DNA from 3 places in the Streptomyces sp. NPDC012888 genome. Region 2 is predicted to be linked to each of the others. Evidence: riboswitches for the same ligand, from Rfam matches in the RefSeq annotation. Region 2 holds a riboswitch; each other region holds the start of a gene.

The links. Region 2 has a riboswitch for cobalamin ahead of ACFY61_RS07670 (energy-coupling factor ABC transporter permease). Riboswitches for the same ligand answer to the same signal wherever they lie in the genome.
Region 1: linked by a shared signal. The riboswitch ahead of ACFY61_RS08670 (ribonucleoside-diphosphate reductase subunit alpha) and the one ahead of ACFY61_RS07670 (energy-coupling factor ABC transporter permease) in region 2 are both predicted to bind cobalamin.
Region 3: linked by a shared signal. The riboswitch ahead of ACFY61_RS23310 (ABC transporter substrate-binding protein) and the one ahead of ACFY61_RS07670 (energy-coupling factor ABC transporter permease) in region 2 are both predicted to bind cobalamin.

Annotation. Positions count from the first base shown of each region.
Region 1 is NZ_JBIBBM010000004.1:274,949-278,961, forward strand. Features, by position in the region: gene ACFY61_RS08655 (YbdD/YjiX family protein) at 1-161, shown strand, start outside; gene ACFY61_RS08660 (Uma2 family endonuclease) at 219-803, opposite strand; gene ACFY61_RS08665 (GNAT family N-acetyltransferase) at 882-1,397, shown strand; cobalamin riboswitch at 1,419-1,562, shown strand; gene ACFY61_RS08670 (ribonucleoside-diphosphate reductase subunit alpha) at 1,715-4,013, shown strand, end outside.
Region 2 is NZ_JBIBBM010000004.1:52,473-56,485, reverse strand. Features, by position in the region: gene ACFY61_RS07685 (energy-coupling factor ABC transporter ATP-binding protein) at 1-460, opposite strand, end outside; gene cbiQ (cobalt ECF transporter T component CbiQ) at 454-1,203, opposite strand; gene ACFY61_RS07675 (energy-coupling factor ABC transporter substrate-binding protein) at 1,208-1,534, opposite strand; gene ACFY61_RS07670 (energy-coupling factor ABC transporter permease) at 1,543-2,229, opposite strand; cobalamin riboswitch at 2,258-2,472, opposite strand; gene ACFY61_RS07665 (hypothetical protein) at 2,565-3,098, opposite strand; gene ACFY61_RS07660 (hypothetical protein) at 3,249-3,941, shown strand.
Region 3 is NZ_JBIBBM010000014.1:15,961-19,973, forward strand. Features, by position in the region: gene ACFY61_RS23300 (T4 RnlA family RNA ligase) at 1-1,149, shown strand, start outside; gene ACFY61_RS23305 (AAA family ATPase) at 1,154-2,071, shown strand; cobalamin riboswitch at 2,141-2,280, shown strand; gene ACFY61_RS23310 (ABC transporter substrate-binding protein) at 2,321-3,307, shown strand; gene ACFY61_RS23315 (FecCD family ABC transporter permease) at 3,340-4,013, shown strand, end outside.

The DNA.
Region 1 (4,013 bases), 220 kb from region 2:
ACTACGTCCGGGAGTTCTCCGGCGAGGCGGCCTACGACCGTTACGTCGCCCACGCCCGCGCCCACGACCCGGACGCCGAGGTCATGACCCGGCGCGCCTTCGAGCGCGCCCGGGTCGACGCCCGCGAGGCGGACCCCCGCGAGGGCTTCCGCTGCTGCTGAGCGGCGTACACGTGAAGGGCCCCGCCGATCCGGCGGGGCCCTATTGCCTGCGGGGCGTCAGCGCACCCACTCCTTGAGGGGCTCGGACGGAAAGGTGAAGCCGACCGGGGCCGGCAGTTCCACGTCCTTGCCGAAGGGAACGGTACGAACCGTCTCGTACCGCTGTCCGTCGGGCTCGCTGTGGACGCTCACCAGGCACTTGTCGCGGTCGATCAGCAGGTAGACGGGGATCCCCGTCTCCGCGTACGCGCGGGGTTTCTCCTTGCGGTCGCGCCGATCGGTGTCCGAGTCGTACGAGGTGACCTCGACGACCATCCGGACCGGAGCGGGGTCGGCCCACTCCCCCTGGCCCTCAAAGGCATCGTCCGGAGCCAGGGATCCGTCCGGCCGCGCCCTGCCCGAGCCGTATTGCTCCACCTTGATTCCGCGCTCGACGTGCAGCCACAACTCGGGCCGGTGCTGGATGCAGATGCGGGCGAGCCACACCATGATCCGGTCGTGATCCCCGTCCGGCACCGCCTTGACCCCCAGCTTCCCGTCGATGAACTCCAGTCGCAGCCCCTCCACCTCCCGAGCGACTGTCCGCGCGACGGACTCGAACTCCTCGGTCAGCATGTGGGGACGGTCGGTCATGACGCTCATGCCTCGCTCGCCTTCCTCGACGGTGCTGTCTTCGACGATAGCGCCGCCCATCGGCACCGGTGCGTGACACTCGTCCACATGGACATCGCGATCAGGGAGGCAAGGCCCGAGGAGTACGAAGCCCTCGGGGAGATCACCGCGCAGGCCTACGTCGGCGACGGGCTGCTCGACGCCAACCCCGACGGGTACTACCTCGGGGTGCTGCGGGACGTGGCCGCGCGGGCCGAGGACTCCGAGGTGCTCGTCGCCGTGCGCGAGGACGGGACCCTGCTCGGCGGGGTGGCCTTCGCCCCGCCCGGCAGCCGCTACTGCGACATCGCCGGCCCGGACGAGGCCGAGTTCCGGATGCTGGCCGTGGCCCGCGAGGGCCGCGGGCAGGGCGTCGGCGAGGCGCTCGTACGGGCCTGCGTCGAGCGGGCCAGGGCCGTCGACGGCGTCCGGGCCCTGGTGCTCTCCACCCAGCCGGCCATGCGCGCCGCACACCGGATCTACGGCCGGCTGGGCTTCGTGCGGACCCCCGGGCGGGACTGGTCACCCGTCCCCGGCGTGCCGCTGATCACCTACTCGCTGGAGCTGTACGGACCCGATCAGTAGCCGGACCGCCGACCGCGCGACACAACATGTGGGGGTGGCAGCACGGGGCCGCCCCCACATGTATGCTCATCCTCGCTGTCGACGCAGGGGAATCCGGTGAGAATCCGGAACTGTCCCGCAACGGTATGAGAAGTCCGACTACCTGCCGACGGTGCGCCCGGGTACGACCGTCCCGGGTGCCGACACGTCCGGGCCTCGCGGTTGGGCCGGTGGACGCCGTGCGGTGCGCTCGCTTCCTGTCAGCCACGCCCGCACGCGCGCTGCCTCGCGCCCGACCCGCAGGGACTTCCGGAGCCGAGCGAGGGAGAGCTCCCCCTGTGACCACCGCGCCTGCCGCACCGCGCGCCGAGTCCGCCGACCCGTCTTCCCACGGGACCGAGGGACCGGGGGCCGCACTGCTGCGGACTCTCACCGAGCTGACGGCCGACCTGCCCGACACCGACCCCGGCCGGGTGGCCGCCGCCGCGCTGCGCGGCCGCAGCGCCGACGCGGACGAGGCGGAACTGCGCGGCCTCGCCACCGAGGCGGCCGCCGGGCTGATCTCCGAGGACCCTGCCTACTCCCGGCTGGCCGCGCGCCTGCTGACGCTCGCCATCGCCGAGGAGGCCGCCGGCCAGGGCGCGACCTCGTTCTCCGCCTCCGTGGCCGTCGGCCACCGCGAGGGCCTGATCGCCGACCGCACCGCCGGGTTCGTCAGCGCCCACGCCGCCCGCCTCGACGCACTGGTCGACGCCTCCCTCGCCGCCGGCGCGGACGACCGCTTCGGCTTCTTCGGCCTGCGCACCCTGCACAGCCGCTACCTGCTGCGCCACCCGATCACCCGGCAGGTCATCGAGACCCCGCAGCACTTCATGCTGCGCGTCGCCTGCGGCCTCGCGGAGGACGACGGCGTCCGCGCGGTCGAGGAAGTCACCTCCCTCTACGGGCTGATGAGCCGGCTGGACTACCTGCCCTCCTCCCCCACCCTCTTCAACTCCGGCACCCGGCACCCGCAGATGTCCTCCTGCTACCTGCTGGACTCCCCGCTGGACGAGCTCGACTCGATCTACGACCGCTACCACCAGGTGGCCCGGCTGTCGAAGCACGCGGGCGGCATCGGCCTGTCGTACTCCCGGATCCGCGCCCGCGGCTCGCTGATCCGCGGCACCAACGGCCACTCCAACGGCATCGTCCCGTTCCTGAAGACCCTCGACGCCTCCGTCGCCGCGGTGAACCAGGGCGGCCGCCGCAAGGGCGCCGCCGCCGTCTACCTGGAGACCTGGCACGCCGACATCGAGGAGTTCCTGGAGCTCCGCGACAACACCGGCGAGGACGCCCGCCGCACCCACAACCTCAACCTGGCGCACTGGATCCCCGACGAGTTCATGCGGCGCGTCAACGCCGACGCCGAGTGGTCGCTGTTCTCCCCGGCCGACGTGCCCGAGCTGGTCGACCTGTACGGCGCGGAGTTCGACGCCGCGTACGTCAAGGCCGAGCAGGCCGGCCTGGCCCGGAAGACCATGCCCGCCCGCGAGCTGTACGGCCGGATGATGCGCACGCTCGCGCAGACCGGCCAGGGCTGGATGACCTTCAAGGACGCCTCCAACCGGACCGCCAACCAGACCGCGCTGCCCGGCGCCGTGGTCCACTCCTCCAACCTCTGCACCGAGATCATCGAGGTCACCGACGACGGCGAGACGGCCGTCTGCAACCTCGGCTCGGTCAACCTCGGCGCGTTCGTGGACGCGGCGGCCGGCGGGATGGACTGGGAGCGGCTGGACGAGACCGTCCGTACCGCCGTCACCTTCCTCGACCGCGTGGTCGACATCAACTTCTACCCGACCGAGCAGGCCGGCCGGTCCAACGCCCGGTGGCGGCCGGTGGGCCTGGGCGCCATGGGCCTGCAGGACGTCTTCTTCAAGCTGCGCCTGCCCTTCGACTCCGCCGCGGCCAGGGAGCTGTCCACGCGCATCGCCGAGCGGATCATGCTCGCCGCGTACGAGGCGTCCACCGACCTTGCCGAGCGGCACGGCCCGCTGCCGGCCTGGGAGCAGACCCGTACCGCGCAGGGCGTACTGCACCCCGACCACTACGGCGTCACGCACCACTGGCCGGAGCGCTGGGCGGCGCTCCGCACCCGGATGGCCGCGACCGGCCTGCGCAACTCGCTGCTCCTCGCGATCGCCCCGACCGCGACCATCGCCTCCATCGCCGGCGTCTACGAGTGCATCGAGCCGCAGGTCTCCAACCTGTTCAAGCGCGAGACCCTGTCCGGCGAGTTCCTCCAGGTCAACGCCTACCTGGTGGAGGACCTGAAGAAGCTCGGCGTGTGGGACGCGCAGACCCGCGAGGCGCTGCGCGACTCCTCCGGCTCCGTGCAGGGCTTCGGCTGGATCCCCGAGGAGGTCCGCGCGCTGTACCGCACGGCGTGGGAGATCCCGCAGCGCGGCCTGATCGACATGGCGGCGGCCCGCACCCCGTACCTGGACCAGAGCCAGTCGCTGAACCTGTTCATGGAGACGCCGACCATCGGCAAGCTCAGCTCGATGTACGCGTACGCCTGGAAGCAGGGCCTGAAGACCACGTACTACCTGCGCTCGCGCCCGGCGACGAAGATCGCCCGCGCGGCGTCCGGCA
Region 2 (4,013 bases):
CCGCGATCGCCGCCCGCTTGCGCTGGCCGTAGGAGAGCAGGTGCGTGGGGCGGTCCCGCAGGGCGGTGATGTCCAGGGCGGACAGGGCCTCCTCGACCCGGGCCCGGACCTCCGGCTCCGGCAGGCCCAGGTTCAGCGGCCCGAAGGACACGTCCTGCTCCACCGAGGCCGCGAACAGCTGGTCGTCCGGGTCCTGCACGACCAGCTGCACGGAGGTCCGCAGCCGGGTCAGCCCGGCCCGGTCGTACGCCACCGGCGAGCCGTCCAACAGCAGCCGGCCCGACGCCGGCCGCAGACCACCGCTGAGCAGCCGCATCAGCGTGGTCTTGCCACTGCCGTTGCGGCCGAGCAGGGCCAGCGCCCGGCCCTCGGCGATCCCGAAGTCCACCCCGGACAGCACCTCGGGGCCGTCCTCGTAGGCGTAACTCGCCCCCGACAGCTCCACGACCGGTTTCACCACCACATGCCTTCCAGTACGAGCGTGAGCGAGACCACCGCTCCCAGCAGGGCCGCCGACGCGGCCAGGAACCGCCACGACACCTCGGCGTCCGGGACCAGTACGCGCAGCGTGCCGTCGTAGCCGCGCCCGGCCAGCCCGGACTGCAGCCGCCCGGCACGGTCGAAGGCGCGGACGAACGCGGTGGCGGCGAGTCCGGCCACCGAACGCCACAGCGCCGCCCGGCCGGTGTGGCCGAGGCGCGCGGCCTGGGCCCGGCGGACCTGCGCCAGCGAGTCCAGCAGCAGGAAACCGATCCGGTACATCACCAGCGCGACGTCCACCACCGGCGCCGGCACCCCCGCCCGGACCAGCCGCGGCAGCACGTCCGAGACCGGCGTGGTGAACGCGAACAGCAGCACCCCCAGCGAGGCGCCCGAGGTGCGCAGCAGCAGTTCCGCCGCGTGCCGGGGTCCGTCCGGGGCCAGCGACACCCAGCCGGCCGGGCCGCCCACCGCGAACAGCAGCGGCACGGCCCCGGTCAGGCAGAAGCCCAGCGGCAGCCGGAACGCCCGCCACAGCTGCCGCCCCGAGACCCCGGCCGGGCCCAGCAGCACCGTGAGGGTGGCGGCGGCCACCAGCGGCCCGCCGGGCCAGGCCGGCAGGGAGACGGCGCTGACCGTCAGCCCCAGGCCCAGCAGGGCCTTCTCCAGGGGGTGGCGGCGCCGCCAGCGGCTGCTGTGCGCGGCCGCGTCGATCGGCAGCACGGATTCAGGACTCCGCGGTGGTGTTCCCGGCGGCGGCCGCGCCCTGCCGGCGGCCGCGGCGCAGACCGAAGTAGTACGCGAGCACGCCCGCGCCGATCGCCGCCTGCAGCGCGAACAGCGCCGACTCGACCTCCCCGGAGGGCGGTTCGTACAGCGGGGAGAACCACGGCTCGTAGTCCGGCCGCAACTCGGTGATCGCCGCCTCCGCCTGCGCGTCGGCGCCGGTGAACGGCTCCTCCTTGCCCTCGCCCAGCCCCAGCGCGAGCGGCAGGACGGCCAGCGCGGCCACCACGAGCAGCAGCAGCCAGTTGATCTTCGCGTTCTTCGACATGCCCGCCATCAGACCGTGGCCTCCTGCTTCTTCGTGAACGTGGCGACACCCAGCCGGACCAGGTCCGACTTGCTGGACTGCATCAGCAGCCGCATCACCAGGACGGTGAGCAGGCCCTCGCTGACCGCCAGGGGGATCTGGGTGACCGCGAAGATGCCGCCGAACTTGGCGAGCGCGCCCGCGAAGCCGCTGCCCGGGTCGGGGAAGGCCAGCGCCAGCTGGACCGAGGTCACGCAGTAGGTGACCAGGTCGGCGAGGAAGGCGCCGAAGAACACCGAGACCATCAGCGGGGTGCCGGACTTCCTGAGCAGCCGGTAGGCCGCGTAGCCCGCCCAGGGGCCGGCGATGGCCATGGAGAAGACGTTGGCGCCCAGGGTGGTCAGTCCGCCGTGCGCCAGCAGCAGCGACTGGAACAGCAGGGTGATCGTGCCGAGCACCGCCATGATCGGCGGCCGGAAGAGTATGGCGCCCAGGCCCGTGCCCGTCGGGTGGGAGCAACTGCCCGTCACGGAGGGGATCTTCAGGGCGGACAGGACGAAGGTGAACGCTCCGGCCGCGCCGAGCAGGAGGGTGCTCTCGGGGTTGGCCTTCACCTCGCGCGTCAGCGCGCGGACCCCGTGGACGACGAAGGGAGCGGATGCGGCGCCCCAGGCGGCCGCGTGCAGAGGGGGCAGGAAGCCCTCGGCGATATGCATGAGTGGGGAGACCTCTCCAGCACCTCGTGGATGGACAACGCGCCCCGGCCGGTCTCCTGGCTCACGGGTGCTGCCGCCCTGACTCCGCCTTCCCGGGCAGCCGGTCTCCCGACAGCCCAGTGGCTTCCCGAGGGATGGAGCCGGACTTCCCGATCACAGTGGCGAGGGCCGCACCGGTTTTCCACCGGTTTCCCGAACACCAAGGCCAGACGACAGTAGTGGTCCATGAGGAGTCGTCACAACCCGCCCGTCACATACCGGGGCGTTTGCCCTGCCGCGCCTCCGAGTGCCTGCGGTCACCCGGCCCGCGGTGTCCCGCGGGCCGGGCCCGGTGTTCAGCAGACGTTGCGGTGGGCGACGTCCAGCACGAACCGTTCCGGCCCGTGCAGCCGATGCGACTTGTAGACCGGATACGTGTCGAAGGCGGCGCCGAAGGTCACGTATCCCTCGTAGTCGCCGGTCATGGCGATGCCCTTGAGCTTGGGCAGCCAGATCCGCAGGAGCTTGGGCCCCCGGTAGACGGAGCGGCCGGCGTCGTCGTGGGCCTGGGCGGGATGCAGCCTGATCTCCAGGAAGTACTTCCCGGCGAGCGGGACCGGCTTGCCGGACCCGTCGTAGTACAGCTTGGCCGCGCGGCGGACGCCGACCTCGGGCACGTAGCCCTTGACGTCGATGACCAGCCGGTCGAAGGTGCAGTGGCCGCCCCAGCGGGCGTTCACCACCTGAGGTGTCTGGGTGAGGGCCGCGGCCGGGGCCGCGGACGGGATCCGTGCCGAGGCCGGAGCGGCCAGGCCGACTCCGGCGGTGAGGAGGGCACCCGTGACCAGCGCCACGAGCTGCCGACGGCGTATGCGAAGGAGGTGATCCATGACGTCCCCCGGTTTCTCCGGATGAAGGGGACAGAGCTGACACCCGTGAAGACACCCGTCGGCGCCGTACGGTTCCCACCGCGCCAAGGCGGCCCGTGCGGCAGCTGAGACCATGTCCCCCACAGCAACCCGTGTGTCTCAGGGGGGACCATGCGCACCACCCGTACCGCCGCCGGCCTGGCGGCCGCCACCCTCGCCGCGGCCCTGCTGGCTGGCTGCACCGCCCCGGCCGCGCCGCCGGGCCCCGCGACGCCCCCGCCGGTCCAGAGCGGCGCCGAGCGGCTCGACCCGGAGCCGCGGCCGCAGGACCAGAACCTGCTGGCCTGGACGGGCGACCCGAACGACGCCGGACACGTCACGGCCCAGTCCTCGGCCGGGGTCGGCGGCCGGATCACCCTGGTACGGATCGTCCTGCGGGAACGCACCCCCTGGTCCAACATCTGGCTCGGCCTGGCCGGGATCGACCCTGGCGCCAGGCTGGCCGACTGCTACCTCGGGGTGTACGACGCGTCCGGCACCCTGCGGGCCGCCACCGCGGACATCTCGCCGCAGCTGATGACCGAGCCGATCGCCAAGCCGTTCGCCCTGACCAAGCCGTTCACCGCCGAGCCCGGCCAGTACTTCGTCGCCCTGCTGCTGAACGGGGAGTGGGCCACCAACCTGCTGACCCTCAAGGCCACCGGGGCGGGCATCTCGGTGAACGCCGGGCTGACCCCGCCGAACCTGCGCTACAGCACCGTCCTGACCGGCCAGACCTCGCTGCCGGCCCGGGTCGACCTCACCCAGCAGTCCACCAGCACGATCAACACCGGCTGGGCCAGCCAGTGGTACGCGATCTCCTGACCGGGGGAGAGGAAGACGACGGCGGCGGGGGGGGGGGCCCCCCGGCCCCCCCCCCCCCCCCCCCCCCCCGGG
Region 3 (4,013 bases), on a different contig from region 2:
GTCGTCCGCAAGGCGCACCCGGAGCTGCCGCTCTCGCTCTACTCCTACACCCGCACCTGCCAGTACGAACGGGTGTGGAACCGGGTCACCACGCGTTGCCGCGGCCTGGTCGCCGACGACGTCACCGGCGAGATCGTGGCCCTGCCGCTGCCCAAGTTCTTCAACGTCGGCGAGCACGCGACCGGCCACGCCTACGCCCCGGCCCTGCCCGACGAGCCGTTCGAGGTGTACGACAAGGTCGACGGCAGCCTCGGCGTGGTCTTCCACTACGCCGGCCGCTGGCGGGTGGCGTCCAGGGGTTCCTTCACCAGCACCCAGGCCACCTGGGCGCAGAAACGCCTCGACGGCAAGGACACCTCGGCGCTGGAGCCCGGCGTGACCTACCTCGCCGAGGTCCTGTACCCCGAGAACCGCATCGTGGTCGACTACGGCGACCGCCGCGACCTGGTGCTGCTCGCCGCGTTCCGCACAGACGGCACCGAGGTGCCGCTGGCCGAGGCCGCCGCCGGCTGGGAACCGGTCGGCTCCGTGGTCCGGGTGTGGCCGGCGATGGCCCTGGACGAGCTGCTCAAGCTGACCGAGACCAGCACCCTGCCCGGCGGGGAGCCCGCGACCGGCACCGACGCCGAGGGGTGGGTGCTGCGCTTCGCGTCGGGCGTCCGCGCCAAGGCGAAGATCGCCGAGTACGTGCGGCTGCACAAGGTCCTGACGGGCGTGACGGAGCGGGACATCTGGCGCAGCCACGGCGTCCAGCGGTTCGCCGGAACGTCCGTCAAACGCCTGGCCCAGGGCCTGGGCTGCTCGGTCGCGGAGCTCGGCGGAGCCGGTGCCGCCGGCGGCGGCCGCCCGCTGGACGCCCTGCTGGAGCAGGTGCCGGACGAGTTCGACGCCTGGGTGCGCGGCGTGATCCGGCGCCTGGAGGACGAGGCGGCGGCACGCGAGCGCGCCATCGACGAGGCCTACGCCGGCGTCTGTCATCTGGCCGGCGACCGGGGCGCGTTCGCCCGCGCCGTCAAGACCCTGCCCGTGGACCCGGGCATCCGGGCCGCCCTGTTCCTCCGGCTCGACGGCCGCCCGACGGACCTGCTGGTCTGGCGGGCCGTCCGGCCGGAAGCGGCGGACCCCTTCACCACCGACGAGGAGAACTGAGACCGTGCCCGTGGTTCACGTCATGACGGGTCTGCCCGCCTCCGGGAAGACCACGGCCGCCCGCCGGCTGCAGGCGGAGGCCGGGGGCCGGATGCGCCGCGTCAACCTGGACGACCTCCGCGCCATGCTGGACGTGCCGGCGCCCGAACGCGGCCGCTCGCACGCGCACGAGCGGACGGTCCTGGAGATCCAGGACGCGGCGGTCCGGTCGGCGGTCGAGGGCGGTTTCGACGTGGTCGTCGACAACACCCACCTCACCCCGCACGTGCCCAAACGCCTGAAGGCGGCCGTCACCGGGCTCGGCGCGGAGTTCGCGGTGCACGACTTCACCGACGTACCGGTGGAGGAGTGCGTACGCCGGGACGCCGCCCGTGAGCGGCCCGTCGGCGAGGAGATCATCCGCATCCTCGCCGACAAGCACGTCAAGGCGCGCCGCGGCGGCTGGCGCCTCACCGCCCAATGGCTGGCCGACTCCCCGGCGGGCACCCCGTACACGGCCGACCCGGCCCTGCCGTCCGCGGTGATGTGCGACATCGACGGGACGCTCGCACTGCGCGGCGACCGCGGCCCGTACGACTTCACCCGCTGCGACGAGGACCTCCTCAACGTGTCGGTGCGACAGGCCCTGCGGGCCTTCCGGGCCGCCGAGAACGACCGGATCGTCCTCCTGTCCGGCCGCAGCGAGGACCACCGGGACATCACCGAGGCCTGGCTGGCCCGCCACGAAGTGCCGTACGACGAGCTGTGGATGCGGGCGTCCGACGACGGCCGCAGCGACGACATCGTCAAGGCGGAACTGTTCGACGCCCACGTGCGGCACCGCTACGCGGTGCGCGTCTCGCTCGACGACCGCGACCGCGTGGTGGCCCTGTGGCGCCGCATGGGCCTGCCGACCTGGCAGGTCAACTACGGCAACTTCTGAGGGCGTACGGGCAGGGGAGCCGGCCGTCGCGCGAGGCCCGTCGGGCGGGCACACCGTCAGCGGCCGCGCCGTCTGGCAGACTTGGCGCGTCACCCCGGGCGGTGCAGGACAGGAAACCGGTGCGATTCCGGTGCGGTCCCGCCACTGTGACCGGCTCCCCCTCGCGGGGAGCCGGGAGTCAGACACTGACGCACCGCCCCCTCACATCGACCAGGGGACGAGGATCCCCCGGAGAGGCCCGGCTTCGCCATGTCGTTGTCCCGCTCGGCCGCCCTGCGCGCCCTGCTCCCGCTCACCCTCCTGATACCGCTGGCCGGCTGCGCCGACGACGGCCCCCGCGACGTCCCGCCCGGCAAGGCCGCGCCCGGGTTCCCGTACACCGTCGCCAACTGCGGGGTCAGCACCACCTTCGAGGCCCCGCCCGAGCGGGCCGTCACCCTGAACCAGCACGCCACCGAGATCCTGCTGGCCCTCGGCCTCCAGGACCGGATGGCCGGCACCGCCTACCTCGACGACTCCGTGCTCCCCGCCTACAAGCCCGCCTACGAGCGGATCAAGGTGCTGGCCAAGGAGTACCCGTCCAAGGAGGTGCTGCTCTCCGCCGACCCCGACTTCGTGTACGGCGGCTACTCCTCGGCCTTCGACAAGGGCGCCGGCCGCGACCGCGACGGCCTGGAGAAGAGCGGGATCCACACCCGGCTCAGCGTCGAGTACTGCACCAAGGGCCCCGTCGGCATCGAGCAGTTGAACACCGAGATCACCGAGGTCGCCCGGACCTTCGGCGTCCCCGAGCGCGGGCAGAAGCTCCTGGAGGACCAGCGCCGCCGCATCGACGCGGTCGCCGCCAGGGTCGGGACGCGGCCCAAGCCGTCCGTCTTCGTGTACGACTCGGGAGAGGGCTCCGCCTTCACCTCCGGCGGCTACGGCATCGGCAACGAGATCCTCGACCGGGCCGGCGGCACCAACGTGTTCGCCGACCTCAAGGACACCTTCGGCGACGTCTCCTGGGAGAAGGTCGTCGAGCGCAAGCCCGAGGTCGTCCTCATCTACGACTACGGGAAGACCAGCGTCGAGGCGAAGAAGCAGCGGCTGCTGAACGACCCGGCCCTCGCCGAGGTGCCGGCCGTCAAGAACAAGCGGTTCGTGGTGCTGCCGCTGTCCTCGGCCGTGCTCGGCGTACGGGTCGCCGACGCCGTCGAGTCCCTGGCCGGCCAGCTCCACCCGGGCACGCGGTGAGCCCGGGCCGGGCCGTGCCCGGCACCCTCCCCCTGCCGGCGGAGCGCTCCCGGGCCGGTCTGCGCACGGCGCTGGCCGTCCCGCTGCTGGTCGCGGCCCTGCTCGCGGCCGCGGTCGCCGGGCTCGCGCTCGGCCCGGTACGGATCGCGCCGGGCCGGGTGCTGGACATCCTGCTGGCCGGACCGGACCGGCCCGGCGGCGCCTTCGCCACCATCGTGTGGGACGTCCGCCTGCCGCGGGTGGTGCTCGGCGCGGTCGTCGGCGCCGGACTGGCCGTCACCGGGACCGTGCTCCAGGCCCTGGTGCGCAACCGGCTCGCCGACCCGTTCCTGCTCGGCGCGTCCTCCGGGGCCTCCGCCGGCGCGGTGCTGGCCGTCGTACTCGGCGCCGGGGCGGCGGCCGGACTCGGCATGCCGCTCGCGGCCTTCGGCGGCGCCCTCGTCGCGCTGATCGCCGTGTACGCGATGGCGCGGCGCGGCGGCACGATGACCACCGGCCGGCTGGTACTGGCCGGAGTGGCCGTGCAGTACGTCCTGTCCGCGTTCACCAGCCTGGTCCTGGTGCTCGCCGCCACCGCCGACGAGGTCCGCTCGGTGCTGTTCTGGACCCTCGGCGGCCTCGGCGGGGCCCGCTGGGACGAACTGGCGCTCCCCACCGCCGCCCTGGCCGTCGGTACCGGTCTGCTGCTGGCCCTGGCCCGGCCGCT